DNA from 3 places in the Priestia sp. D3YE.R1 genome. Region 3 is predicted to be linked to each of the others. Evidence: riboswitches for the same ligand, from Rfam matches in the RefSeq annotation. Region 3 holds a riboswitch; each other region holds the start of a gene.
What was found. A riboswitch is a leader RNA that binds a small molecule or an ion and turns the genes downstream of it on or off. The one in region 3 is predicted to bind cobalamin.

Region 1: linked by a shared signal. The riboswitch ahead of ACOZIR_RS09675 (cobyric acid synthase) and the one ahead of ACOZIR_RS11605 ((2Fe-2S) ferredoxin domain-containing protein) in region 3 are both predicted to bind cobalamin.
Region 2: linked by a shared signal. The riboswitch ahead of ACOZIR_RS24610 (sodium:proton antiporter) and the one ahead of ACOZIR_RS11605 ((2Fe-2S) ferredoxin domain-containing protein) in region 3 are both predicted to bind cobalamin.

Annotation. Positions count from the first base shown of each region.
Region 1 covers NZ_JBLTHW010000001.1:1,786,058-1,796,049, forward strand. Annotated here, with positions in the region: gene ACOZIR_RS09660 (nitroreductase family protein) at 1-526, shown strand, start outside; gene ACOZIR_RS09665 (APC family permease) at 952-2,523, shown strand; gene ACOZIR_RS09670 (YdcF family protein) at 2,584-3,147, opposite strand; cobalamin riboswitch at 3,295-3,474, shown strand; gene ACOZIR_RS09675 (cobyric acid synthase) at 3,567-5,093, shown strand; gene ACOZIR_RS09680 (FecCD family ABC transporter permease) at 5,302-6,360, shown strand; gene ACOZIR_RS09685 (ABC transporter ATP-binding protein) at 6,357-7,640, shown strand; gene ACOZIR_RS09690 (hypothetical protein) at 7,658-8,479, opposite strand; gene ACOZIR_RS09695 (Hsp20/alpha crystallin family protein) at 8,524-8,949, opposite strand; gene ACOZIR_RS09700 (Hsp20/alpha crystallin family protein) at 9,039-9,542, opposite strand; gene ACOZIR_RS09705 (spore germination protein) at 9,594-9,836, opposite strand; gene ACOZIR_RS09710 (spore germination protein) at 9,940-9,992, opposite strand, start outside.
Region 2 covers NZ_JBLTHW010000006.1:56,618-66,609, forward strand. Annotated here, with positions in the region: gene ACOZIR_RS24575 (sensor histidine kinase) at 1-1,292, opposite strand, end outside; gene ACOZIR_RS24580 (response regulator transcription factor) at 1,448-2,173, opposite strand; gene ACOZIR_RS24585 (DUF418 domain-containing protein) at 2,344-3,558, shown strand; gene ACOZIR_RS24590 (ABC transporter permease subunit) at 3,586-4,278, shown strand; gene ACOZIR_RS24595 (ABC transporter ATP-binding protein) at 4,280-5,212, shown strand; gene ACOZIR_RS24600 (undecaprenyl-diphosphatase) at 5,359-5,952, shown strand; gene ACOZIR_RS24605 (organic hydroperoxide resistance protein) at 6,104-6,523, shown strand; cobalamin riboswitch at 6,629-6,811, shown strand; gene ACOZIR_RS24610 (sodium:proton antiporter) at 6,945-7,742, shown strand; partial or broken gene ACOZIR_RS24615 (M20 family metallopeptidase) at 7,974-9,136, shown strand; gene ACOZIR_RS24620 (DoxX family protein) at 9,205-9,627, opposite strand; gene ACOZIR_RS24625 (type 1 glutamine amidotransferase domain-containing protein) at 9,934-9,992, shown strand, end outside.
Region 3 covers NZ_JBLTHW010000001.1:2,178,317-2,188,308, forward strand. Annotated here, with positions in the region: gene brnQ (branched-chain amino acid transport system II carrier protein) at 1-1,160, opposite strand, end outside; gene ACOZIR_RS11590 (cation:dicarboxylate symporter family transporter) at 1,548-2,819, shown strand; gene ACOZIR_RS11595 (M42 family metallopeptidase) at 2,928-3,965, shown strand; gene ACOZIR_RS11600 (hypothetical protein) at 4,314-4,472, shown strand; cobalamin riboswitch at 4,619-4,797, shown strand; cobalamin riboswitch at 4,916-5,095, shown strand; gene ACOZIR_RS11605 ((2Fe-2S) ferredoxin domain-containing protein) at 5,196-5,576, shown strand; gene cobJ (precorrin-3B C(17)-methyltransferase) at 5,590-7,212, shown strand; gene ACOZIR_RS11615 (sirohydrochlorin chelatase) at 7,231-8,142, shown strand; gene cobK (precorrin-6A reductase) at 8,139-8,906, shown strand; gene ACOZIR_RS11625 (precorrin-8X methylmutase) at 8,912-9,559, shown strand; gene ACOZIR_RS11630 (cobalt-precorrin-5B (C(1))-methyltransferase) at 9,563-9,992, shown strand, end outside.

The DNA.
Region 1 (9,992 bases), 390 kb from region 3:
AGAAGAAAAGATTGAAGAAGTTATTAACTTTGCGGTGAAACATACCCCTTCATCATTTAATTCTCAAAGCGCACGCGTAGTTGTTTTGTTTGGCGAACAGCATGATAAAGTATGGGATATTACGAGAGAAACGCTTCGTAAAATTGTCCCAGCTGAAAATTTTGCAGATACGGATCAAAAAATGAACTTATTCGGAAGCGGCTATGGAACAGTTCTTTTCTTTGAAGATCAAGAAGTAATTGAAGGGTTGCAAAAGCAGTTCGCATCTTACAGCGAAAATTTCCCCGTTTGGTCTAACCAATCATCAGGTATGCTGCAGCATGTGATTTGGACAGCGCTTGAGCTCGAAGGCTTAGGAGCAACATTACAGCATTACAATCCATTGATTGATGATGAAGTAAAAGCAGCTTGGCATATTCCAAGCTCATGGAAATTAATTGCCCAAATGCCATTTGGTAATCCCGTGGCACCTGCGGGTGAAAAAGAATTTCAACCGCTAAGTGAACGTGTAAAAGTATTTAAATAACAAAAAAAAGAGGCTCGTACAAAAGTATTTTAGCTGAAGAAAAATCCGAACGGTGAATCGTTCGGATTTTTTTATTGGTGTGGTGAACGTAGGTTTTCCATATGTAGGTGCTTCTAGCGGTTGATTTTGTTATGTCTCAGCCCCTTTTTCGCGGAAAATAGTTTGAATATTCTTTTATGTTTAACCTAAGAAAAATGCGGTTAAATAAGGGGAGTAGTCCTCAAATCTTCTGTGGAATTTATGCGTTATACATAAACAATTCAATGATGTTTTGCAAAAAAATAAAGTTTTTAACTTGGTTTTTCAAAGAATATTTGTTAACATATCCACTTGTGAGGTCTTAGTAAGAGGAGGATGATGTAAAGAATCCCATATCGGACGCAAGGGCGTAGATGTGTGGAGTGGAAATTTTAAAGGAGGATATTATGTCTGATCAAGGAAATCAAGGAAAGTTTAAAAAATCAATATCGTTACTTGACCTAACGTTAATCGGGATGGGGGCTATTTTTGGTTCCGCCTGGTTATTTGCGGTTAGTAACGTAGCGTCAAAGGCTGGTCCAGCCGGAAGTTTTTCGTGGCTGATTGGCGGAGTCATTATTTTACTTATCGGTTTAGTGTATGCTGAACTTGGAGCGGCGCTGCCGCGTACCGGTGGAATTATCCGTTATCCGGTTTACTCACACGGTCATTTAGTGGGTTACTTAATTTCATTCATTACCATTATTGCTTACACTAGTTTGATTGCCATCGAGGTAACGGCTGTACGTCAGTATGTTGCTTTTTGGCTTCCTGGTCTAACTAAACATGGTTCTGAATCGCCTACTACAGTCGGCTGGTTATTTCAGTTCGCGTTATTAACGCTATTTTTTATCATTAACTACGTAAGTGTAAAAGCATTTGCTAAGTCAAATGTCATTATATCTGTGTTCAAATATGCGGTTCCTCTTACAATTATCGTCGTGTTAGCTTATCACTTTAAATCAGCTAATTTTACAACTGGCGATTTTACTCCGTTTGGTTTTAATGGTATTCAAGCAGCCATTTCAACAGGTGGCGTTATGTTTGCTTACCTAGGACTTCACCCTATTGTTTCTGTAGCCAGTGAAGTTAAAAACCCGCAGCGTAATATTCCAATCGCGCTCATTATCTGTATTGTACTTTCAGCGATTATTTACACAGCACTGCAAGTATTGTTCATTGGTAACATCCCGGCTGATATGCTATCAGGAGGGTGGGGAACAATTCAAGAGCAATTCTCTTTACCATTTAAGGATATTGCACTTATTTTAGGCCTTGGCTGGTTAGTAACGCTTGTTATTTTTGATGCTATTTTATCACCAGGCGGTAACGGGAACATCTTCATGAATACAACTTCTCGTTTAGTTTATGCTTGGTCTCGTAACGGAACACTATTTAAACGTTTCTCAAAAGTAGATAAGAAAACAGGAATTCCACGTGCGTCACTATGGCTATCATTTGGAATGTCCGTATTCTGGACACTGCCATTTCCTTCTTGGGAAGCGCTAGTAAACGTATGTTCAGTGGCACTTATTCTGTCTTATGCAATTGCACCAGTTTCAGCTGCAGCATTCAGAGTAAATGCAAAAGATCTTAAGAAGCCTTTTAAATTAAAAGGTATGAGCATTATTGCTCCTGTTTCATTTATCTTCTGTTCATACATCGTATATTGGTCAGGATGGACGACCATTTCTTGGCTTTTAGGATCACAGCTTCTAATGGTTGTTATCTACGTAGCATTTAAGAAATACGTACCAACTGACGTTGTAAAATTTGCACAGCAGCTTAAATCTGCTTGGTGGCTAGTTGCTTATTATATTATTATGCTTGTTATCTCTTACCTAGGTTCATTTGGTGGAGGACAAGGTGTGCTAAGCAACCCGCTTGACTTAATTTTAATTGCTCTTGTTTCACTCGGTATTTTCTACTGGGCGAAATACACAGGTTTACCAAAAGCAGTTATCGATACAGATGATTAATAAAAAAACACGGCATGAATTCATGCCGTGTTTTTCGTTTGTATAGGGGGTGTACTCTATTTACTTATCAAACAGCCACGTTTTTAATATAGCAGCATACTCACGAAAGTAGGCTTGAAGTTTAATTGAATTTGGTGTCTTTGCACCTAAAGGATAAACGTCAAAACCTTGACGTTTAGCAATAATAGAGGCGCGAAATAAATGAAAATCACTGCTAACAAGGACGACTTTTTTGTGTTGAATATCAACTTTCTTTTTAGTAAAAGTGAAATTCTCAAAAGTAGAAGTTGACTGATCCTCTTTTATAATACGATTCTTTTTAATTCCTTCTTTTCGTAGAAAACGATAGGCTGCTTCTGCTTCAGAAATTTCTTCATCGGATCCTTTTCCACCCGTTACGATAACTTTTGTTTGTTTATGAGTCTTTAAATAAGATAAAGCCGTTTTTGCTCGTTCTTTTAAACTAGGAGACATTTGATCTCCGTCTACTTTCGAACCTAAAATGAGCACATAATCTGCTTTTTGCGGAACAGGCTGATGAGCGGTTTGATACATACAAAAAGACATGATTACAGCATAAAGAACAAGCAAACTAATAAAGATATAAATGATTTTTTTCTTCAACTACGAGCACCTTCCTAGCTATTTCATAAGATGTTTGGAAAATAATTGTTATTATAGCATACGAGATCCAAATAAGTATAAACACAGTGATATATAATAATAGAAGAAAATCGTTATTGTGAATGGTTATAAAATTCGTTACAATAAAGAATAAATGATTTTAAAAGTGCCTCTAAGGAGGATAATAGGGAAATCGGTGTAAATCCGGTGCAGCCCCCGCTACTGTAAATGTGGATGAACCTGCAAAGACCCACTAGTCAAACTAGGAAGGATGCAGAAGTAAAATGAAGCATAAGCCAGGAGACCTGCTTTTAAAAACCCCTTATTTTTCGGTGGGAGAAATAAGTCAAGACAATGTGTTAATGAGCGCATGACCAAACCTTGACTTTTACAGTTAAGGTTTTTTTATGTGATAGGGAGTGGAAAAAGTGAAAAAAGGAAAACCTCTTATGATTCAAGGAACGCACTCAGACGCTGGAAAAAGTATGATTGCTACAGCGTTTTGCCGTATTTTTAAAGAAGACGGCTATCAAACTGCACCGTTTAAATCGCAAAATATGGCGCTTAATTCATACATTACAATGGATGGAAAAGAAATTGGCAGAGCGCAAGGAATTCAAGCAGAGGCGGCCGGAGTAGAAGCAACAACCAATATGAACCCTATTTTAATTAAACCAACTCGTGATCATGAATCTCAAATTGTCGTTCATGGAAAGCCGCTTCGTAATATGTTTGCTTTTCAGTATCGGCAAGAATTTTTTAATGAAGGTTTGAACGTGATCACGGAAGCTTATAAAGAGCTTGCCAATCATTATGATCGAATTGTGATTGAAGGCGCTGGAAGTCCTGCTGAAGTGAATTTGAACGATCGGGAACTGGTAAATATGCGCGTAGCAAAGATAGCCCAAGCCCCTGTTGTGTTAGTAGGAGACATTGATAAAGGAGGGGTCTTTGCGAGTCTAGTGGGTACTCTTCAATTGCTTCCAGATGAACATAAGCCTAGAGTGATTGGGGTGTTAATCAATAAATTCCGAGGAGACTTAGAGCTTTTAAAACCGGGGTTGAAGTGGTTTGAAGAATACACGGGAGTTCCGGTACTAGGAGTGATTCCTTATATGCACGACGTGGAAATTGACGCTGAAGATTCGCTATCACTCAGAAATTACTCAACGCTTGTGAACCCGTTAAAAGAAATCGATATTGCGGTTATCTCGTATCCTCGCATCTCAAATTTTACAGACATCGATCCTTTAAGCTTAGAAGAAGACTGTCACGTGAGGCTTGTAACCAAGCCGTCACAATTAGGTACGCCTGATTTAATTGTTTTACCAGGAAGCAAAAATACGATTGAAGATGCGCAGTTTTTACAAGAAAGCGGCCTGGCTCTAGCCATTAATCAAGTCTTGAATACAACGAACGTTCACGTCATTGGCATCTGCGGAGGATATCAAATGCTAGGGGAGACAATTACAGACCCTGATGCAGTAGAATCTCGGATTGAATCCATTAAAGGGCTGGGCTTGCTTCCAGTGGAAACCGTTATGACAACCAGCAAAAAAACAGAAAGAGTTTCTGGATATGTTCAGCTAGAAAGTGAAAGAGTTTCGATTGAAGGCTATGAAATTCATATGGGAAAGACGGTTTCTAAGAGCACCACGGAAGCTTTTGCAGTGGTAGAGCATGAAAAAGAAGGAACGGTTAAAGACAACGTTATTGGCACGTATGTTCATGATGTGTTTCATAACGATGCTTTGCGCAGAGCTTTACTTAATCAAATTCGTAAACATAAAAAATTGTCGCCTATTACGGATACATTCAACAGCCGCCTGCAAAAAGAGGAGTCTTTTTCAAAAGCAGCAGCATATGTGAGAGAAGCTGTAGATATGGAAAAGCTGTATCATTTAATAGACAGCTATAAAAGTCCTGAGCAAGCACAAAAAGTATAGCTTGTAGAGGCTTTCGCTTGTTTTTTTACCGAGAACTTTAGTACGCTATTCTACGTTGCCTAGTTCAACAGTCTAGCACTCGTAACAAATAAAAGATGATTGTTTCCAATACTATGTAGGGTGGAAACATGGTTTATGCACAGGAAAATGAATGGTTAATGTAATGTAAAAAAACATCACGCCTCGTTTCCTAGAGGAGCTGAAAGTATTGATTTTTAAACGTATTTTTTTAAACAAAGCATCTATTTTATACATAGTCAGTTTATTTATTGTATGTACTTCGGTGATTATGGGCGTATTTATTGGTACAGTTTCGTTAACCGTAGGAGATACAATCAAAATTATTATTGGCCACCTTACCGGACTATCCTTATATCACGGTCCGGAAAACATGGATTTAATCATTTGGCAAATTCGTTTTCCAAGAGTACTGGTGGCATTTTTAGTAGGAGCTTCGCTTTCAATAGCTGGGGCTGCCTTTCAAGGGCTATTAAGAAACTCTCTTGCCGATCCTTACACGATCGGAGTTTCCTCAGGTGCAACCCTTGGCTCTGTCATGGCAATTTATTTTCATTGGAGTATTTTTGGTTTGTCTATCTTCACGCTGCCTGTAGTTGGCATCGTATCTGGTTTTATTACTCTTCTTTTAGTTTTTGGTATTACGAAACTCGCAAGCGGCAATTTGGCCAATGAAACCATCATCTTAGCGGGGATTATTTTATCATCCTTTATGAGCGCGCTCATTTCATTAGTTGTAGCTCTTTCTCCTGAAGAAGATGTAAGGCAGGTTTTATATTGGCTAATGGGAAGTGTATCAATGAGAGGATGGTCTCATATTCAAATTTTAGGCCCGTTCTTTTTAGTCGGTACGATTATGCTGCTGTTACATGTCAAAGAGCTGAACGGCTTAGCCTTTGGCGATCAATCCGCTCAGTTTATGGGAATAGACGTAAAGAAGAAAAAAAGAATGGTTTTAATAGGTGCATCCGTATTAACAGGGGCTGCGGTATCAGTATCTGGGGCAATTGGATTTGTTGGCTTAGTTATTCCACACGTAGTACGTCTCGTAGCAGGAGCTAATCATAAGCATGTACTGCCGCTTTCTATTTTAATCGGAGGAAGTTATTTGGTTTTAGCCGATTTATTGGCACGAACGATATTAGAACCTCGCGAACTGCCGATTGGAGTCGTAACCGCCTTAATTGGTTCGCCGATTTTTACCCTGCTCCTTGTAAAAGAACGTATGCGGAAAAGAGGAATATCATGATTGAACTATATAATGTGACGGGAGGATACGATAAACAGCAGCCGACCGTTCGCGACATCACGTTCACCGTAGACAAAGGTTCTTTTGTCGCTTTACTAGGACCAAATGGAAGCGGGAAAACAACGCTTATTCGCTTAATTATGAATGTATTAACCATTCAATTAGGAGAAGTGAAGGTAGAAGGAAAGTCAGTGAAGGCTTATTCACCAAAACAACTGGCGCAAAAAGTTGCAGTCATGACGCAAGAAAATCAAATTGGGCTAGAATTTACGGTTCAAGAAATTGTTTCACTTGGACGTTACCCTTATCAGGCAAAAGGATTGTTTAGCACTGTATCAGCACAGGATGAAGAAGTGGTGGAAAGCGTGATGAAATTAACAAATGTTTGGCACTATAGAAATCATACTTTTCAATCACTAAGCGGTGGAGAAAAACAGCGGGTTTTACTGGCTAAAGCACTAGCGCAAGAACCTGACTACTTACTTCTTGATGAACCAACTAATCACTTAGATGTAAAACATACAATGGAACTGCTTCAGCTGTTAAAAACGTTACAGCAGGAAATGAGCTTAACGGTCCTGGCCATTTTGCATGATCTCAACATCGCCTCGCTGTTTGCAGATAATGCCGTGTTACTGAAAGATGGAAGAGTAGAAGAAACGGGGATGGATGCCATTTTTCAGGATGCAGCTACGTTAAAAAGAGTATATGGCGTTGATTTGCATGTATTTCACCATCCCGCTGTGAACAAGCGACAAATTGCTTTTGTGCCGCCGTATCAATATCCAGAGACGGACTTCCATGAGTTGTATCAGTTACAAAAGGAACCGGGCAACCTATGTTTATCCTTTGTTCGTCCTTTGAGAACTCTTTCACTGGGTTCAAATGAAACAGGCCTACACTGGTGTCAAGAAATTGTTCAACAGCAAAGCAGTGCTAACGCGGCGTGGAAATCTGCGTCTTTATCCAGTCATGAAGTTCGCTTAAAAGACGATAAAGGTTACTCGTGGCTGGCTGTGCTGACACATGGACAAAAAGAAAATGAAGTAAATATTGTTCTATTAACAAATGCGCCGCTTTCGGACGCGAACTTACTTCATGCTGCGATGAAGGTAATTGAATACCGGGCTTTCTTAGGAAAAACAGGACGTATTGCTGTAGCATCATCTCATCATAAAGAAGAAAATCAAGAAGAAGTTTCAGAGTTCTTAATGGAACGCCTACAGAAAGAATTACAACTATTTATGGAAACAAAAATGACCGACAATTGCTTTAAATAAGCAGTAGCGGTCATTTTTTATTCTTCGGAGTGATCATCAGACTTTTCTGTTTCACCTCCTGAACTCATCGTTGTCTCAGTTGTATGTTCATCAATCTTTTTTTCTTTCAGCTTAACAGAAAACAAGTCTTTGACTTCTTCATCTACTTGATCAGAGTCAGCGCTGTAAGTGGTGCCGATGTTTAAGTGGCCGGTCAGATCTTTAATGCCTAGCTGGCCGAAATTATTACTAAGATCAATTTTGTCTAACAGTACTTTTTCGACCATGATTTTTTCAACAACAATGGACTGCTTTGGCTGAGTTACTCCATCAATCTTTTTGTCAAGAGTTTTCACCATCTCATATAAGGCTGTATTGGACGATTCTTCCTTTAACGCAGAGAGCTGATTTTGAATAGCTTCGAAATTAGGAGCTGACTGCATAGCCGAGAGCAAATGAGCTGTTTGCTCGTGCAGTTGAGACAGTGATTGAATAAGGTGAGCTGATTCATGTAATTGCTGATGAAGCTCTTCTATTTTAGGGATGGCGTCGGTTAAACGCGTCACTTGATCAATAATTCCCTGCAGGTTCAGCGCTGAATCTGACGAAAGAGCAGGTTTTGTGACTTCAGCTTCAGCAGAGGTCTTAGGCTCCGTTTGGCTAGGCAACTTCTTTGGCTGCTGAGAAGGGTTCTTTGGATTAGACTGTTTTTTAGTTTTCATCTTTTTGGGTAATTCTTTCCGCTTTTGATTAGAACTTTGGTCTATGGGACTTACTTTTTTTTTGGTTGGAAGGGAAGACGGATTTATTTTGCGGACTGTTTCAATTTTAGGCGATTGTTTAAACCACTTAGAAAACATGAAATTCCCTGCCTTTCATGCTACATATAGTTCTGCACAATGAATTACAAATCAAATTTCACATGCAAAAGACCATCTTTAAATGATGCGTGACACGGCGCTTCCTCAACAGCAGGTGGAAGGATAATTGATCGTTGAAACGTTCCTTCACGTCTTTCTTTGTGAAGAACATTTGCATCCTTCATCGTTAAAAGAGATGAACCGGATATGTGTAAAGTATTTTCGTGCATGGTCAATTCGACATCTGTTCGTTTAGCACCGGGTATTTCAATCACAACTAACAGTTGATTTGCCCATTCGTATACATCAATTAAAGGATAATCTCGATACTCATTTACAATTTGAGGAGAGGCATCTGCTTCCGTATCATTCTTTTCTTCAGGATCATCATCAAAAATCTTTTCCCAAAATTTTGTATGGTTTTCTTCTTGTAACGTTTCTGCCCACTTTTTAAACTTTCCATGATTCATATTTGTCACCTTCTTAAAAAAAATAAAACAAGGCCTTTTACCGCTTTCTATTTTATATGTATGCATGAGAACAGAAAAAAACGTCCACTTTAATCTAAATCGTGGACGTCTATTTGAGACATAGGAATATTAACATGCTTAGGCATCCGGATTTCCAACACCCCGGAACGATATACGGCGCGTGTACCTTTTTTGCGAACCGAACAAGGAAGCTGAATTTCTTCTTTGAAGGATTCTTCCCCATCTATTCCTTCAATCGTGCACACGTATGGAGTATGATAGACTTTAATGCTTGATACAATATCGCGGTTAGGGATTTTCAACTGAACAATACATTCGTCTAATGTATTGATGACGTTTGAATCAAATCTTCTTAGCTGTTGTCCATGACCTTCATTTCCCACATCCTGCTGTTCTTTCATCATGTCTTGGGCTTGCTTAAAGAATTCATTTCCTTGCATAAAATCCGGAAAAGAATGGGACATCGTAGAAGAAATCATTTGCTGAATATATTTATTCATGTCTTTAGATGCCATTCCTTTTGGAATATTTTCCATCATTCCTTTAAAAGGAGACTTTCCAAATGGAAACATATTTACACACCTCCTTGTAATGTGACAAGTAAAATGACAAAATTGTTAAAGCTAAATTTGATTTCCAATTGGAGCTGAAGGGTTTGCAATTTGATCTTGATCACTTACATCAGGATCTAACACGCCCGTATTCATTTGAGAGCAAGTAGGAGAGAAGTTACCTAAAGAAAAATTTGCGCCGTTAAACTTTGAGTTCGCCGTGTGACTGTTTTGAATGGTGGAACCAAAATCAATATTTGCGTTTTGCGTGACACCATTCGTTACGATATTAAAAACGTTAATTTGAAGAGGCATAAAGAGACTCCTTACTGTTTTTATTCATTCCGCTCTAACTATCGCTTTAAGAGAGAATGTATTCACCGTTCGTCGTCATGCTGTTGACAAGCATTGCCCTATATCACTGCTGATAACCATTGACATGATCAACGTTCGCAATATCTGTTTGGTCAT
Region 2 (9,992 bases), on a different contig from region 3:
GCATTAAAAATTAAATTATCAACCATTCGCTCAAACCAGCGCGTGTCAGCTTGAATAAAAGGTTGAAGATGAACAGGCACATAAGAGAATTGAACATTTTTAATGGTTCGATCGTTAACGAATTTTAAAACAATATGCTGAAGTAATTGATGAACGTCCACTTTTTTTGTTTCTAAGACAACGACATTATTTTTAAGCTTAAAGGCCAGTGAAAAATCTTCTACAAGCCCCACCATATACTCACTTTTGTCACGCAGCGTTTGGCCAATTTCTTTTAGCTCTTCTTCGTCCCAATTGTAATGGCCGCTTTCCAGCATATGCCCATATCCTTGAATTGTTGAAATAGGTGTCCGCAAATCATGAGATATTCCCGTCATCCATTCTTCACGAGTGGTCTCTAGCTGCTTTCGTTCTTTTTCAGCCAAGCTAAGCTGCTCTGCCATCTCATAAAAGGCTGTAATTACTTCTGAATAGAGGCGATATTGAAAACGTACTTTTCCATTCTTCCGAAAGACGCGCTTCCGCTCTTTTTCTGTTAGCACTTCTGAATAGTTTCCGCTTCCCATACGTCCGAGCCAGCTGGTGAAGAGAAGTAAGGGCCCGCCGTAGCGAAAAGCGTTCCAGATTGAAATAGATATAGTTGCTAAAAGAACTGAAGCAGTAACAACAACTGCGCCAATTACTAGTTTTCTAATAATTGAGTAGTCAGAAATAGTTTGATGTTTGTTAGGGGTATGAAAAATCCATGAATAATTTTTCTTTGAATTATGAAAAATTGTAGCTGTAGATTCATATTTGTCTTTTTCAATTTTTCGGGAAATAATGTCTAAAGGCTCATACTGCTGTTTTGTTTTGGGCATTCGAAAGGAAGAGATAACTTTGCCTTGGTTGTTAATAACTTGCAGAGAAGCATCCTTACTTAATAACTGCTTTTCCAATTGAGGTACTTTTTCAGTTATTGGAAGGCCGCCTTGGCTGTAATTTTTATATAAATCGTATAACTGGTCTTTTAATTCATTTTTATAGCCTAGTATGTAGTATGTGGGTTGTACAAGAAACGTATCCAGTTCTGTGACGATATGATAGTCTCGAAATTTTTTCTGTTTTTCAATATCGAGAAGTTGATTAATTGTATAATGTTTAGGGATATTTTTAGGAGTATTAACTTCTCCAATTACATCTCCTTTTTTGTTTACCACTTGATACCATAGGTTTTCACTTTTAATTTCTTTCGTTAAATCTTTCGGTATAGTAGCTTTTCCATTTTCAATAACTGTATCAGTCGTTAACATGCTTAGGGAACCTGTAGGAAAGTCTCTTCTTATATCTTGATTTGTAAGATATACAGCTATAAATATAAAACAACAAAAAATAACACAGCAAATGCAAATAGAAGTCATAATAAACTGAAACGAAAAATGAAAGGTCAATCTTCTTTTAATTGATTTCATAGTGCTTTTCCGGTCACTAATTTATATCCAAGCCCTCGTACCGTAACTAAATGTTTTGGGGTGCTGGGGTTATCTTCGATTCTTTCTCTGATTCTTCGAATATGTACGGTTACCGTATTATCGTCTACGAACTGGTTATATCCCCAGACGGCTTCAAGCAGCTGTGATTTAGAAAGAACAATATTCATATTTTTACAGAAATGAAGGAGCAGCAAAAATACTTGTGCGGGGCAAGCAACCGTTTGACCATCTACAATGAGCTCTCCAGCGGATTCATCTATGATAAAACGATCAAACTCATAGCGATTTGAAGGCTGTGATTCCATTTTTACAGGATTTCTTTCGGTCAGCGCTTGTTTTCTGCGCAGTCGTGCTTTAATTCGTGCCGCAATTTCTAAAGGGTTAAATGGCTTGGTTACGTAGTCGTCTCCGCCCATGGCGAAACCTGTTAACACATCCAAGTCAGATACTTTGGCTGTTATGAACAGGATATATGCGTTTGAGAGCTCACGAATTTTAGGACAAATATCAAATCCGCTTTTATCGGGAAGCATGACGTCCAACAAAATAATATCAATCGTTTTATTATGTAAAACATCTAGCGCTTCTTGAGCGGTGTGAGCTTTATAGATTTGGTTGAATCCTTCTTTTTTTAATACTGTCTCCAACATTTTGACAATAGCAATTTCATCATCAACTAGCAATATAGATGCATCTTCCAATATAAATCACCTCTGTTTCATTTCATACGTATTCGATTTTAGCATAAGAACATTACGAAAAGATTAACAAAATTGGAAAATGTTAAAGAAAAGATAATCTCCCGTTTATTTTCTTGAAAACTTCATTTCATATACTAAATATACAGACACATAGTAAAGGAGTTAAAAGGATGAGTAATGATTTTAGGCGAGTTAAAGTAATTGATAGTATGAGAGGATTCAGCTTGTTTGGTATTTTACTAGCGAATATGCTGATTTTTCAATATGGTATTTACGGAAAGGATATGATTCATCTCTTCTCGCTATCACCAAGTGATTCAGCAGCCTATGTCTTTTTAAAAGTCGCGGTAGAAGAAAGTTTTATGCCAATCTTTACTTTTTTATTTGGCTATTCAATGGTGAAGATGAAAGAAAGCTTAGAAAGAAGGCAGTTAGGAGTAAAAAGGCATTTCTTTCGCCGCTTTCTTCTGCTTCTAGGGTTTGGCCTGCTGCATGGAGTACTTTTATGGGAAGGAGATATTCTTACGTTTTACGGAATGATGGGGATATTTTTATTAGTTTTCTTTTTAAACCGTAAAGCTAAAACGCTGTTGGTATGGGCATCAATTTTGCTGATTCTGACCGGAGCGGCTGGTTACGGTTCATTACACGATAACATGTATCTTCTTAGTGATAAACAAACGCTTACCACATACGTAAAAGATACGATTCATGTGTATGGAAGTGGAACTTATGAACAAATTAAAGACCACCGCAACAATGTTGATCCGATGAATATAGCAGGATATAAATTTGCTTTTGCCTTCTTGTTTACACCATTTATAATGGGTGCTTTGTTTTTGTTTGGTATGTATGCGGGGAAGAAAAAGTGGTTTTACGACGTTTCAGCTAATCAAAAACAGTATGGCCGTTGGGCGGCCGTGTTGGTTCCGCTTAGCTTGCTGTTAAAAGGAACTATGTACGTATGGCCAGATGCTAATTGGGCTGGTTCTACACATATGTTAGGTGGGAGTCTCTTATCTCTTGGTTATATTGCAGGCTTTGCTTGGCTATATGCGAAATACGAGAAGTCATTTTTGATGAAGGCTTTTGAAAGCGTAGGCAGGATATCGCTTAGTAATTATTTAATGCAAACGGTTATATGCACGACGATTTTTTATGGTTATGGATTAGGTTATTTCGGAAAGCTCGGCATGATTGCAGGGGTTTTTGTCTGCATAGGTATTTACGGAATTCAGCTTATCGGCAGTTATATGTACGTGCAAAAATTTAAAACTGGACCGGTGGAAAAGCTGCTGCGCATATGGACAAATTTTTCTTGGAGTGGAAAGCCAAAAGAGAAAAAAACTTTACCGTCAGAAGTAAATCATCCTTTTGTTGGATGATAGCAGTCAAACTTATGTCAAAAGGAGATTTTAAAAATGTGGGCCATTAGTATAAAAGAGTTTCAAAGCTTATTTAAAAGCATTAAATCAATTATCGTTATTATAATCGTATGCGGTGCTTCCTATGGAATAGCCCATATAGTTAGTCAACTTGGAGGTCAACTGACGAGCGCACAGATTCGAGATGGAGCCAACGGGGGAATTTTGGCGATGCTTCTCGGGTTCGGACCTCTGTTTATTTCAAGTCTTTCTCATAATGTTATTAATCAAGAAATTAAAACAAGGACGGCAAGGTTTTTAGTTACTAAAACATCAAGAGAGCGTATTGTACTAGGGAAATTCTTAGGTATTTGTTGTTTCTGGCTCGTTTGTATCTCTCTTTCATTTCTATTGATTGCGTTTATTTCGCATCATTTTTCTTTTTATATATTTTTAGAGTGCCTACTATTCACTATGTGCATGATTTCATTTGTATTAATGCTTTCAGCTTTGATGCCAAACCCAACTCATACTATGTTTTTATCAATTATTTTATCGTTTGTTCTACCGGTACTGAGTGGATGGAGCATATTTTCATCAAAAGCGTACATTGCATGGTTTAAGTATGTGACACCCTACTACTATTTAAAGTTGGAGAAAGGGTATCTAACAGTTCTGCTTATTTTTGCAGCACTTTGTTTATGTACGGCACTTTGGAGTTTTAAAAGGAGAGAAGTATAATATGTATGCTATAGAAACAAGTAAATTAACTAAAAAGTATGGATCTAAAACAATTGTTAACAGTATTAATTTACAGGTACCACAAGGAGAAATTTACGGATTTTTAGGGAGAAACGGAGCAGGGAAGTCTACATTTATTAATATGCTTACCGGCGTTTCATTTCCTTCAGCAGGAGAATTTACGCTGCTGGGACAGAGTGATATTGATTTAGAGCTTCAGAAGAAAATAGGTGTGCTTCCTGACTATGCTAACTTTTACGATGAGATGACAGCGCTCAATCATTTGCGCTATTTTTTAAAGATAAATGGCCATCGTTTTTCTAAAGAACACTGTAGTGATGTACTGAAGAAAGTAGGATTAGAAGGACATGACCATCAGAAAGTTGGAAAGTTTTCATTTGGAATGAAAAAGAAGTTAGGAATTGCTCAAGCAATTATAACAGATCCAGATCTTATATTTTTAGATGAACCAACTTCTGGAGTAGATATTGAATCTGCTCTCCACATTCATGAATTAATAAGAGAACTTCAAAATCAAGGCAAGACGATTTTTATGACGTCTCATAATTTAAATGAAGTTGAGAAGATTTGTACACGCGTAGCGATTATGAAAAATGGGGTTATTTTAATAGAAGGGACAATGGAAGAACTGCGCTTTCAATACCAAGCGAAAAAAACGGTGATGATTAAACATGATCCTTACCCAAGCAGCCATAAAGAATATATTCAACAGTTTTTCCGTACGGTGAGTCCGGACGTGGAATACCATCACACGTACACAAAAGTGATGCTTCAAAAAGAGAGAAATATCCCTCTGATTATTCGCGAATTGATTCAATGCGGCATCGATATTTATCAAGTTCACGTAGAAGAACCTTCTTTAGAAGAAATCTTTTTGCAAAAAAACATTGTGGATCATTCACAGGTAAGTTAATGGGCAAAAGTCCGTTGGCTTACTACTCATCCTGAATACGTTATTTATAAATATCAGTTAGGAAGCCTCTGACAAAAACATGTTCATTTTCGCAAGAAACTGATAAGATAGCTAATGACATTTAAAAATAAGAAAGGATTTCGATTATGTTATCAGCTATTAATTCAGTAGACTATGCCATTTTCCATGCGGTGAATCAGTATGCCTCGCATGTGAAGTTTGTAGATTCGCTAATGGTATTCTTTGCAGATTATGCCCAGTATGTACTTATCGTTTTACTCGGCTTGTTTTTACTTATTAATAAAAACGGCAGCCGTGTTGTAGCATTTCAAGCTTTATGTGCTTGTGCCACAGGAGTCATTATCAATAAAGTGATTAGTTTATTTGCTTATCGAGATCGTCCGTTTATCTCTCACCACGTGAATCAGCTCATTGATCACGCCGCGAATTCTTCATTTCCAAGCGATCATGCTACATCTGCATTAGTTATCACTTTTACCATTTGGCTGCATTTCAAACGTTCAGGACGCATGTGGGTTTTCATGGGTGCACTCATTGCATTTTCACGCGTATGGGTTGGCGTTCACTATCCATTCGATGTGTTAACAGGAGCTATTTTAGGCTGTGTGCTGGCGCTGTTTATTCATTATGTTATTTTTAATACGAAAATCATGAGAGCTATTACTAATCTGTCTATTTTTCGAAAATCAGCTTATGACGGGCAGTCTCAATATTATTAAGAAAAAGTCGCAAATACGCGGCTTTTTTTATTGGGAAATTTTTAATGTATTTAATACTTGTTTTTTAAAATTAAATTTTGTACAATTAAATTACAGAAACGATAAATAAAAACATCTAATAAAATTACTAAAAAAGAGGAGAGATTTATACATGAAAGCTTTATATGAAACAACAGTTGTTAACACAGGTGGAAGAACAGGAGAAGTTCACTCTTTAGATAACATCTTTAACTTAGACGTGGCAACACCGCCAGCGCTTGGTGGAGAAACAACGACAGCAACAAACCCAGAGCAGCTATTTGCAGCCGGATACAGCGCTTGTTTCAACAGCGCGTTAGAATTTATGCTGAAAAAACATAACGTAGAAATTAAAAGCAGTGAAGTAAAAGCTACGGTTCAGCTGCTTCCAGATAAAGCTGATCAAGGAGTAAAAATTGCTGTAGCGCTTGAAGCTCATATCGAAGGCTTAGATTTAGAAACAGCGAAAAAGTATGTAGACCTAGCTCACTCATACTGCCCGTATTCAAAAGCAATCAGCGGTAACGTAGACGTAACGGTAGAAGTAGTTTAATTGCTTTAAAAAGCCCTGCTAAGCATGTAAAGCTTAGCAGGGCTTTTTTATTTGAATTTTCTCTATTCATTTGTAAGGAGTACTAGTATAATGAGGAAGAAAATGAATCATTCGCACAGTTTAGGTGCTCTTACATAGAGTAAGAGGTAACAGGGAATCGAGTGCAAATCTCGAGCGGTCCAGCCACTGTAAGCAGGGAGTTTTCTATCATATCGTCACTCAAAACGGGGAAGGCGGTAGAAAATGATGATCTCAAGCCAGGAGACCTACCTATTCTGTACACTTGACTCTTCTAGGAAAGAGGCGGTGTATCAAGGTACGCAGTGAGCAATTGCTGTTTATTTTCATATGCCGACACATCCTCAATTTCTATAGAATTGAGGCTTTTTTACGTTTTATTTTAAAAAAAGGAGTGTAGGAAATGGAAGGTTTATCAGTTTTTTTACTTGTCTTTTTATTAGGAATCAGGCACGGATTGGATGCAGACCACTTAGCTTTTATTGACGGCCAGACCCGATATAATTGGCGAATGGGCAGCCGTTTTGCCCCGTGGGTTGGAACGCTGTTTTCACTAGGTCACGGAGGGATGGTGGCCGTCACGGCCGGGGTGCTGGGCGTGGTGATGAAGAATTTTACATTTCCATCGTATTTCGATCATTTTGCATCTTGGGTATCCATTATCTCCCTCTTTCTAATCGGGACATTAAACACATATCATTTGCTTCGAACTAAAAATAAAGAAGAAGAGTTTCAGCTGAGCGGGTTAAAAGGGAAGTTTATCCCGAAAATCGCAAAAGGAACAACGAATCCTTTTTTAATTATTCTTGTAGGAGCATTGTTCGCTTTAGCAGCTGAAACGGTCAGTCAAACGGCCGTGTGGTCTCTAGCTGTAGGGAACGCAGGCAAGTATACGCCGCTTTTATTAGGACTAGTATTTATGTTTGGAATGATGCTGACAGATACAATCGATTCACTGATTGTACATAAAATGGTGAATGAATCGAGTAAGTTTGGGCAATCTGCTTCTCGCTTGATGGGCTGGGTTATTGTTGTCCTCGCATATGGTGTGTCATTCTATTTAGCATTCACTTTCTTTAACCCATGGGCTGAAGTAAACTTTGAAATGGTTGGCGTTATTCTATTTATTTTTTTAGTGTCTATGTTTATTTTTGTTAGTGTGAAGTCAAAAGGAAAAAATATCAAAATAAATATCAATTAATAAAATGAAAGCTTTAATCTGTTGAAGATTGAAGCTTTTTTGTATAAATTTGTTGAAGTTTATGGCTATTTTCCGTCGGTTATGAATAAGTTAAAGTATTATCTGTATTTAAAGGATGGAAAATTGTCTGAAAACCATTATAATTAAGGATAATTTAAGAACGTTATGTGAAACGTAGAACATACTTATACGTACAATAAATAAAAGCAGTGAATGCACAAGCAGCAGGGGTTGTTTGGAGGAGGAATTGATTTGAGTCAGGTAATGGTAGAACAAAGCGTATTTAGTTATTTAAAAGAACACGAACAAGAGATGCTCGAAGATCTAGTGGGATTTGTGAAAAAAGAATCACCATCTTACAGTAAGGAGTTAGTGGATCAGTGTGGAATGTATTTAACGGAGCTGTTTCAAAAGCGTTTAGGGATAGGGTATGAAATCATAGAAAAAAAGAAGTAGGAAACCACTTGAAATTTACGATTGGGGAAGGAGAAAAGCAGCTTTTAATTATCGGTCACTTTGACACAGTATGGGAAAAGGGAAGGCTGAGCTTGAGAACAGAAGGAAACAAGCTTTATGGTCCGGGAATTTTAGATATGAAAGGCGGCATTGTGCAATCTATATGGGCGATTAAAGCAATTCAAGAACTTGGCTTAGCACTGGATAAAAAAATTGTGTTTTTCTGCAATTCAGATGAAGAGATTGGGTCGATTTCTTCTAAAAAATATATTGAAGAAGAAGCACAAAGAAGTGAAGCGGTGCTAGTAGCGGAACCGGCGGTGGCGGGTTCAGGTGCGTTAAAAACGTCGCGCAAAGGAGCGGGGATCTTCACCGTAAAAGTATGGGGACGAGCAGCACACGCGGGTAATCATCACAAAGAAGGAATCAATGCCATTGAAGAACTGGCGCGCCAAGTGATTTTTCTGCAGAGCTTAACTGATTATGAAAAAGGTACAACGGTAAACGTTGGGACGTTTACCGGAGGCAGCGGTACAAATGTAGTTCCGGAGTATGCAGAAGCGCACGTGGACTTACGTGTTTCTACCGAAGAAGAAGCCGAGCGCATGACGGATATTATTTTAAATTTAACACCTATTTTAAAAGGGATTAAGCTAGAAGTAACGGGAGGCATGAACCGTCCTCCGATGGTGAAGTCTAAACAAACGGAAGAGTTATTTGAATGCGCTCAGTCAATCGCGGCCAAACTCGGGATGAAATTGGAAGAAGCAGCTGTGGGCGGCGGAAGCGACGGGAATTTTACAGCGGCCATTGGCGTTCCCACGTTGGATGGATTAGGAGCATGCGGAAAAGGAATACATGCGGAATATGAACATATTCAAATTGATACGCTGTCCGAGCGTTCTTCTTTATTTGCGAATTTGCTGCTGCAAATATAAAAAAAGCCCGCCTCAAAAGGCGGGGACTAATCTGAAAGCTTATAGTGGGAGAGTATAAGTTTTCTTTTTTACTTACTGCTTTCTTCTTGAAGAGAAAAGGCAGTTTCTTTCTTTTTGAATACCACTCCATCAAGAGCAAGGAACTGGCTTCCTGCAAGGAACAAGTGAGCAGACATGGCAATTAAAGCGATATCAAACTCAAACCCGCCAACAAATCCGCTTTTAAGCTTGGCTGTGAAAATAGCGCCAAGCATAACGGCTACAAATAAAGCAGCTACGACTCTTGTTGCTAGACCAAGAATAATAAGGACCCCACCTACAAGTTCAATCGTTGCAACAATGTAGGCCATAAAACCAGGGATTCCTAAGCTATCAAAGAACCCTACTGTATTTTCAATCCCGCCCTGCCATTTTTGAAAACCGTGTACTAAAAATGTAAAACCTAATACTAAACGAATAATAAGTGAACCAATTTCGACGTTTTTATTCACTTTACTTCCTCCTTTAAGTTTATTTAATTAAACACTACGTTATGTAGTGTGAAAGCCCGAAAAAAGAAATATAGCCATTAATTTAGAAACTCTTTCTTATTTGGATAATTTTACAACATTACAAACATCACACTACACATTGTAGTGTGATGTTTGTCCTCAGTCAAGTGAAAATATGAAATTAGATCATTTGGCATACAAAAGTTTCCTAAAGGGAACTTGAAAAATCCTTTAATTATGTACAAGTTAGTCCCTTATTTTCAATCTTATTCTCCAACATGCTATACTGATGGCGGAGGTGTTACGATGCGTTTAGAAAATAAAAGAGTTATTGCGCTTGTTAGTGCAGACTTTGAAGACCTAGA
Region 3 (9,992 bases):
AAACTAACGATAAACGTGAACAGAAGGCTTACTTGGTAAACTTCAGAACGTCCTTTAAATAAAGGGTGTAAGAATGTTAAAGCAATTAACACAATAGCTAACGGATAAATAGCTGTTAAGACCGGAACCGAAATAGCGATTAATTCCGTTAAACCAAAGTTTGCTACAACGGCACTGAATGCTGATAAAATGACAGCAATCAACTTATAAGAAACACTTGGAAACAGCTTATGGAAAAAAGATGAACAAGATGTTACAAGACCTACACTTGTCGTTAAACAAGCAACGGTAATCATCAGACCTAAAAGAATTCCACCGTAAGAGCCAAAGTAGTAATTTGATACTTCAGCTAAAACCGTACCTCCGTTATCAAGACGTCCAAGCTCTGATACGCTTGAAGCACCCATATAGGACAATGCACTATAAATAAGAGCTAAAATAACGGCAGCGATAGCCGTAGCTTTTGCACAAATTGTGATAATTTGTCGGTTAGTTTTTGCTCCTTTTTCTTTAATTGCATTAATAATAATAATTCCAAAAACAAATGATGCTAGTGTATCCATTGTCAAGTAGCCTTCTTGGAAGCCTTTAAAAAATGAGTGTGTTGTATAAGCTTCGCTTGGTGCTTCAAATTTTCCAATTGGGTTCACAACGGCTACAACTACCAATATTCCAATAAACGTTAATTTAATAGGTGTTAAAACTTTTCCTACTAAATCGACAATTTTCGCAGGGTTTAGCGAAAAAAAGCAGGTAATAGTAAAGAAAATTACCGTGAAAATGATAAGGGGAAGGTGCCCTGGATTTTCTGATAAAAAAGGCTTAACGCCAATTTCGAACGAAACGCTTCCTGTTCTTGGCATCGCAAAAAGCGGTCCGATTGCCAAGTATAAAATCGTAGTAAAGATAATACCGAAAGCTGGGTGTACGCGACTAGCTAAAGACTGCAGATCCTCTTTTCCGGAAAAACCAAATGCGAGAACGCCTAGAAGAGGCAGACCTACACCCGTTACTAAAAATCCAGCGTTTGCTGACCAAATATTGCTTCCGGCAGACTGACCTAACATTGCAGGGAAGATTAAATTACCTGCGCCGAAGAATAGGGCAAAAAGCATAAAGCCAATAACCACTATAAATGAAAAAGGAACTTTGTTTGACACGTTAAAACCTCCAAAATTATAAATGCTTTTTATTATCGTGTTGAATAATTAAAATTTTCAGAATTTTATATTCGAATAATAAAAATAAACATGTATCGTATTATACTAACCTAAAATGCATATTTCAATATAAAATTTTATTTTTTTAATTTATTCGCTGAAATAGCAAAAATAGAAAAATACTTAGCAAAAAAATCTCAGTGTACAACAATTATTTGATATGATAAAACAGAACCGTGGCTTTTAAAAATTTGCAAGTGCGGCCTTACATTCTTATTAGTAAAGAACTGTTTACATAAGGTGCTGTAAGGATGTATATTTATACACGGTTCGTTGAACCGCATATGCTCGATGGATGAAAGTCAACTGTGCGAAAGGAGCAAGAAAGTGAAAAGGTTAGGTCTAGCAACTCAGATTCTAATTGGACTGATTTTAGGCGTAGCTGTAGGTGCTATCTTTTACGGAAGCGATACGGCCATTTCTATTTTACAGCCAATTGGAGACATATTTATTCATTTAATTAAGATGATTGTCGTACCGATCGTGATTTCAGCATTAATCGTAGCGGTCGCAGGAGTAGGCGATATCAAAAAATTAGGTAAGCTTGGCGGAAAAACAATTCTTTATTTTGAGATTGTTACAACCATTGCGATTGTAGTGGGGATTATTGCCGCGAACTTATTCCACCCTGGTGCAGGGGTTGATATGGGACATATTGAAAAAAGCGATATTTCTCAATATGAGGCAACGGCAAAAACGTCTGAAAGTACAGGGATTGCTCAGGAGCTTCTTCATATTGTTCCGACAAACGTCTTTCAATCGGTAGCAGAAGGCGATCTTTTACCAATCATTTTATTTTCCGTACTGTTTGGTGTAGGCGTAGCTTCGATTGGAGAGAGGGGAAAACCTGTTTTAGCCTTTTTTGAAGGCGTCTTGGATGCAATGTTTTGGGTAACTAATTTGGTGATGAAATTTGCTCCAGTAGGTGTATTTGCACTTATTGGTGTTAATATTATAAAGTTTGGTGTCGGATCACTTATTCCATTAGGGAAATTAGTATTCGCCGTTTACTTCACCATGATTTTCTTTGTGCTTGTGGTTCTTGGAATTATTGCTAAAATGGCTGGAACAAGCATGTTTACGCTCCTAAAAGTGTTAAAAGACGAGCTGCTTCTTGCTTTTACAACGGCAAGCTCAGAAGCTGTTTTACCTTCTCTTATCAAAAAAATGGAAGACTTCGGTTGTTCTAAGTCGGTTACGTCGTTTGTAATTCCAACAGGCTACACGTTTAACTTAGATGGTTCAACCATTTATCAGGCGCTGGCATCGCTGTTTATTGCTCAAATGTACGGCATCGACCTTTCCATTATGGATCAAATTCAGCTCCTTCTTGTGCTAATGTTAACGTCAAAAGGAATGGCTGGTGTACCAGGGGCATCGTTTGTAGTTGTACTTGCTACACTTGAATCCATGGGCTTCCCTCTTGAAGGCATGGCATTTATTGCAGGAATTGACCGCATTCTTGATATGATGCGTACCACAGTTAACGTAGTAGGAAATGCTTTAGCTGCGATTGTAATGTCCAAGTCTGAAGGCGAGTTTGATAAGCAAAAATCATTAAATTACACAAACGAATTAAAGAAATCAAACATAGCTTAATGCAAAAAAAGCCGGGCAGCCGCCCGGCTTTTTTGTTTGGGGCTGCCTGTTATCTTTTTTGAAACATATGGTAAAATAAAAGAAATGAGAGACAAAGGAAGTGTCATAATGACGGAAACTGTTCAGTTAATTAAAAAGCTTGTTTCGATTCCCAGTCCTTCTGGAAATACAGAAAAGGTTATTTCGTTTGTCGAAGACTATGTAAAAGAGCTAAATATTCAAACGTATCGCAATCGAAAAGGAGGCTTAGTCGCTACTATTCCTGGGAAAAATACGGATCACCACCGTATGCTGACGGCTCATGTCGATACATTAGGTGCTATGGTAAAAGAAATCAAACCAAGTGGACGTCTGAAAATCGACTTGATTGGAGGGTTTCGCTACAATTCCATTGAAGGGGAATATTGTGAAATCGAAACGTCAGCAGGAGAAATATTTACAGGAACCATCCTTATGCATCAAACATCTGTTCATGTGTATAAAGATGCAGGAAAAGCTGAGCGGAATCAAGAAAATATAGAAATTCGATTGGATGAAAAAGTACATAGCACAGAGGATGTTCGCAGCCTTGGAATTGAAGTCGGCGACTTTGTTTCCTTTGATCCTCGTGTAGAAATAACAAAAAGCGGTTTTATTAAATCTCGTCATCTCGATGATAAAGCAAGCGTAGCTTTATTGCTTCAGCTCATGAAAATAATTCAAGAAGAACAGATCGAACTGCCATACACTACGCACTTTCTCATTTCAAATAATGAAGAAATTGGATACGGAGGAAATTCGAACATCACGCCTCAAACAGTAGAATACTTAGCGGTTGATATGGGTGCCATGGGAGATGGACAATCTACTGATGAATACACCGTGTCTATTTGTGTAAAAGATTCAAGCGGCCCATATCATTACGGTTTGAGAAAGCATTTGGTAGAGCTGGCTAAACAGCATGATATTCAGTACAAATTAGATATTTATCCGTTTTACGGATCAGATGCTTCTGCTGCTATTCGTGCCGGGCATGACATCGTACACGGCTTAATTGGTCCAGGAATTGATTCTTCTCATGCGTTTGAGAGAACGCATCAAGATTCATTGAATCATACGTATAAGCTTCTTTACCACTATGTGCAGTCGAACATGGTTCTGCTTTAAGAAAGGAATATTTAATTAGTGAATTTTTATGCGAAATAAAGAGCAGGACGGGATTGTGATGTCTGTTTTTTCCTTTCCTAGAAAAGAAGCCGGATAGCCGGCTTCTTTTTTAATAGATCGTATATATTTTTTCTGGGGAAGCAACAGTGGGTTAAAAAAGCACCTTTTCAAAGAGGTATAATGCTACTTAAACCTTTTGTACATTTTGTTCATTTAGAGAAGTTAAAATGTTTTTAAATTTTTAAAAGTTTCTTGTGACAAGTTTTGTAGAATGGGTTTTCAAAAGGAAATGGTTTCGTCATAATGTGGATATAGCGATCACTACAATAATCGGAGGCGAATCTTTTCATGTGGGTACTGACGGTATATGCTGGAAAAGAAATGAAAATGTTTGAATTTGAAACTGAAACGCAGGCGAGAGAAGCTTTTGCAAAAACAAATGGCTGTAAAGTTCTTTCAGAAGTCGTGTATTATAATGATCCTCATTTAACATTAGTAGCTATATAATGAAAAAACAAGAGCTAACTTTATGCTCTTGTTTTTTTATAGCCTCTTGTATCTTACGAAAAGAATAGAGTTGAAATAAAAAAAAATGTACGCTATGATATGGTAGTTACTTCTATTATTCTGATAGTTTAAAAGGTTCATATATATCAAACAGCAACAGTAAAGATGCCAAGAAGGCTTAATAGGGAAACTGGTGAAAGACCAGTACTGCCCCCGCAACTGTAAGTGTGGACGAACGAGTATAACCACTGTGGAAAAATCACGGGAAGGTTCTCAAGTAGAATGATACACAAGTCAGGAGACCTGTCTTTATTGTGAAGTTTCTATTTCTCCGGGGAGCGGGAAGGGAAAAGTTGGCTTAAAGTGGCATTCGTGTACACTTTTATTCTGACGTTTTACCCGCTCGCATATTAGCGAAGCGGGTTTTTCTCGTAGCATAAAACTACATATCGTGCAAAAAAGGTGCGCAATATTGAAATTGCGTTAAATGGGAAGTCTGGTGTGAAGCCAGCGCGGTACCCGCCACTGTGAAGAGGAGCTGATTGCATATGCCACTGTATTCGGGAAGGCGCAATCAAGTGATGAATCGAAGTCAGGAAACCAGCCTTTTTCTAATGCGAAGCTTACTCTACGGGATATAGGTGGAAGTGCAAAAACTTAGTTTGAATTTTTCTGCGCCTCTATCACTGATAGAGGCGTTTTTTAGTAAAGGAGCGGATGAGTGTGACGACGTGGAACTTAAATGGAACAAAGCATCACGTATTGATTTGTAATGGAAGCAGCTGTATGAGAAAAGGTGGAGAAGAAGCCACGCAAGCTATTCGAAATAAAGTGACTGAACTGAATCTAGATGAAGCGGTTCATACAACCCGTACGCGCTGTAACGGAAGATGCAAAGATGCTCCTGTAGCTATCGTGTACCCTTCAGGAGATTGGTACAAGCAGGTCACTGAAAATGTAGCTCATCGAATTGTCGAAGAGCATTTAGCAGGAGGCTGCAGTATAAAGGAATCGCTTATTTATGAATATGATCAACAAGGTTTTGTTTCTCCAGAAAACAGTGACTCCATAGAAGGAATCGACAAAGTAAAAAGTAACGTATAAAGGAGGAGCTAGCATGAAAGGTAAACTGTTAGTTATTGGATTCGGTCCGGGAAGCTTTGAACATATTACACAGCGGGCAAGAGAAGCCATTCAAGAAAGTGATATGATCATCGGTTATAAAACCTACGTGGAATTAATTCAAGGACTGTTAACGAATCAGCAAATTATTAGTACAGGAATGACCGAAGAAGTCAGCCGTGCACAAGAAGCCGTAAAGCAAGCTGAAGCAGGGAAAACCGTGGCGGTTATTTCAAGCGGAGATGCAGGAGTATACGGAATGGCCGGCCTTGTGTATGAAGTGTTGATTGAAAAGGGCTGGAAAAAGGAAACGGGCGTAGAGCTGGAAGTAATTCCTGGCATTTCGGCTATTAATTCATGCGCATCTCTCCTCGGGGCGCCCGTGATGCATGATGCCTGTACGATTAGTCTAAGTGATCATCTTACGCCTTGGGAGCTAATCGAAAAACGAATTGAAGCAGCTGCACAAGCAGATTTTGTAGTAGCTTTTTATAATCCAAAAAGCGGAAGACGAACAAGACAAATTGTTGAAGCACAAAGGATTCTATTAAAATACCGTTCCCCCGATACGCCTGTTGGCCTTGTGAAAAGCGCTTATCGTGACCGTGAAGAAGTCGTAATGACTAACTTAAAAGACATGTTAAACCATGAAATAGGCATGCTGACTACCGTTGTTGTCGGAAATTCGTCGACGTTTTTTTACGACGATTTAATGATTACACCGCGCGGGTATCAGCGGAAATATACCCTCAACCAAACGGAGCAGCCGCTAAGACCTCACCAGCGACTTCGAAAAGAAGCAGAACCGTGGGCTCTTGATCAAGAAGAGGCTGTAAAGCAATCAGCTTCGACTATTGAAGCGGTTCAGAACACAAGAGAGGAAAAAGCAGCTTCACGAGCTCTTGCAGAAGAAGCGCTTCAAGCAATTTTAGGTGAATCCACTTCTGCGGTCGTACATCAGCCAATAGAGTCTATCTTTGAAGTGGCGGTTAGTCCAGGGCTTGCAAATAAGAAGTTTACGCCCGTTCAAATGACAACACTAGCGGAAGTTGTTGGTGAAAAAGGTACGATGGAGTATACACCTGACCATCAAATCAAACTGCAAATTCCAACGGCTCAGCCAGATGTGATTATTAAAAAGCTCCAAGCAGCTTCCTTTTTACTATCTCCGGTCGGAGACGTGTTCACAATCAAAGCGTGTGATTTTTGTGATGGAGAAAAAAGCGACGCCATTCCACATACGGAAGAATTACAAAAGCGTCTCGGGGGAATGGACATGCCAAAAGAGCTGAAGCTTGGTATTAATGGATGCGGTATGGCCTGTTACGGTGCTGTTCAAGAAGATATCGGCATTGTCTACAGGAAAGGTGCGTTTGACTTATTTTTAGGAGCTAAAACGGTTGGTCGCAATGCGCATTCAGGTCAAATTGTAGCGGAAGGCATAGCACCCGATGACATTGTTGAAATAGTGGAAAACATTATCCATGAATATAAAGAAAAAGGTCATCCTAATGAGCGGTTTCATAAATTCTTTAAGCGCGTGAAGAACGTTTATGGATTCGACTATCAAGATATAACACCAAAAATAAAAGTAGAACCAGCTCCGTGTGGAGATTAAAAAATAGGAGGGCATTATATGAAATCAGTTTTATTTGTCGGGCATGGAAGCAGAGATCCTGAAGGGAACGATCAAATTCGCGAATTTATTTCGACTATGAAGCATGATTGGGACGCATCTATTTTAGTAGAAACGTGTTTTCTAGAATTTGAACGCCCAAATGTAAGTCAAGGCATTGATACATGTGTGGCAAAAGGAGCACAAGATGTAGTTGTAATTCCAATTATGCTTTTGCCTGCTGGCCACTCTAAAATACATATTCCAGCAGCTATAGATGAAGCTAAGGAAAAATATCCACACGTAAACTTCGTGTACGGACGTCCTATTGGTGTTCATGAAGAAGCCCTTGAAATTTTAAAAACGAGATTACAAGAATCAGGAGAGAATTTAGAAACTCCAGCTGAAGACACGGCTGTTATTGTCTTAGGGCGAGGGGGAAGTGATCCTGATGCAAACAGTGATTTATATAAAATTACGCGCCTTCTTTGGGAAAAAACAAATTATAAAATCGTTGAAACTTCTTTTATGGGCGTGACCGCTCCACTGATTGATGAAGGCGTGGAGCGTTGTTTGAAACTGGGCGCTAAAAAAGTGGTTATTCTCCCGTATTTCTTATTTACAGGAGTACTAATTAAGCGTTTGGAAGAAATGGTGAAGCAGTATAAAATGCAGCATGAAAACATTGAGTTTAAGCTAGCCGGCTATTTTGGTTTTCATCCAAAACTGCAGACAATTTTAAAAGAACGTGCTGAAGAAGGATTAGAAGGTGAAGTGAAAATGAACTGCGATACGTGTCAATATCGCCTCGGCATTATGGAACATATTGATCACCATCATCATCACGATCATGACCATGATCACGGACACCATCACCACGATCACCATCATGATCACGACTATCACGAAGATAAGGTCGGCGAGCTAAAATGATTTTATTGTTAGCGGGAACTAGCGATGCACGTGCATTAGCTGTCCAAGTGAAAAAAGCAGGTTACGAAGTTACGGCAACGGTTGTAACAGACAATGCAGCAATCGAATTACAGCGGGCAGAAGTGAAAGTGAAAATTGGACGCCTCACAAAAGAGGATATGATGGATTTTATAAACGAACATGGTGTAAAAGCTATTGTTGATGCAAGTCACCCTTTTGCGGAAGAAGCATCTAAAAACGCCATCGGCGCCGCTGCTGAAACAGCGATCCCTTACATACGCTATGAGCGGGCTTCGCAGGCTTTTACCTATGATAATATGACGATGGTTTCTACGTATGAAGAAGCAGCAGAAGTAGCAGCTGAGAAAAAAGGAGTTATTATGCTGACAACAGGCAGCAAGACGCTGCAGGTTTTTACAGAAAAGCTGCTTCCTCTTTCAGATGTACGGCTTGTTGCTCGTATGCTTCCAAGGCTGGATAATATGGAAAAATGTCAGCAGTTAGGACTGCCGCAAAAAAATATTGTTGCTATTCAAGGTCCGTTTACAAAAGAGTTTGATCAAGCGCTGTATAAGCAATACGGGGTAACGGTCATGGTCACAAAAGAAAGCGGAAAAGTTGGATCTGTGGATGAAAAAGTAGAAGCAGCCAAAGAGTTGGGCTTAGATATCATTATGATAGGGAGACCAAAAATCGAGTATGGAACCGTGTATTCTACTTTTGAAGAAGTGGTTCATGCTTTAGTAAACCAAACTAGGAGTTGATTGAGATGGATTTTCGTACAGAATTTAAACCGTTAACTGTTCAGCCTCAGCAAATTGAAGGAAAAAGTTTTGAGATGATTACAGAAGAGCTTGGACCTCATCCGTTTACAGATGAACAGTACCCAATTGTTCAGCGCGTAATTCATGCGTCTGCAGACTTTGAGCTTGGACGCAGCATGCTGTTTCATCCGGATGCGATTCAAGCAGGAATTAAAGCCATTCGCAGCGGCAAGCAAGTAGTTGCAGATGTACAAATGGTACAAGTAGGAACAAACAAGCAGCGAATTGAAAAACACGGCGGTGAAATCAAAGTTTATATTTCAGATCCGGACGTAATGGAAGAAGCAAAGCGCTTAAATACAACGCGTGCAATTATTTCTATGCGAAAAGCAATTAAAGAAGCAGATGGCGGGATTTTTGCAATTGGAAACGCCCCGACAGCTTTACTTGAGTTAATTCGTTTGATTAAAGAAGGAGAAGCGAAGCCTGGGCTTGTTATTGGTCTGCCGGTAGGATTTGTTTCAGCAGCTGAATCTAAAGAAGAACTTGCAAAACTTGACGTGCCGTTTATTACAAACATCGGGCGAAAAGGCGGCAGTACGGTAACGGTTGCTGCATTAAATGCAATTTCAATTCTTGCAGATCAGGTGTAACACATGAAGGAAGTGCCAAAAGAACCTAAGAAACTCAGAGAAGGCTATACGACGGGCGCTTGTGCAACGGCAGCTACGAGAGCAGCTCTGCTTACGCTAATTTCAGGAGAAGTGCAAGATGAGTCAACGATTTACTTACCTGTCGGCCGCTTTGCTACGTTTCATCTTGAAGAATGCGAGTATCGCACAAGCAGCGCTGTAGCCAGCATCATTAAAGATGCTGGAGACGATCCCGATGCCACGCACGGAGCGCTGATTATTTCTGAAGTTTCGTGGTGTAATGGTGCAGACATTATCATTGATGGAGGAGTGGGAGTAGGGCGTGTGACAAAACCCGGTCTCCCAGTTCCTGTCGGTGAAGCAGCCATTAACCCTGTTCCAAGAAAGATGCTGAAAGAAACGGCTGAACAGCTTCTAGCCCAATACAATATAC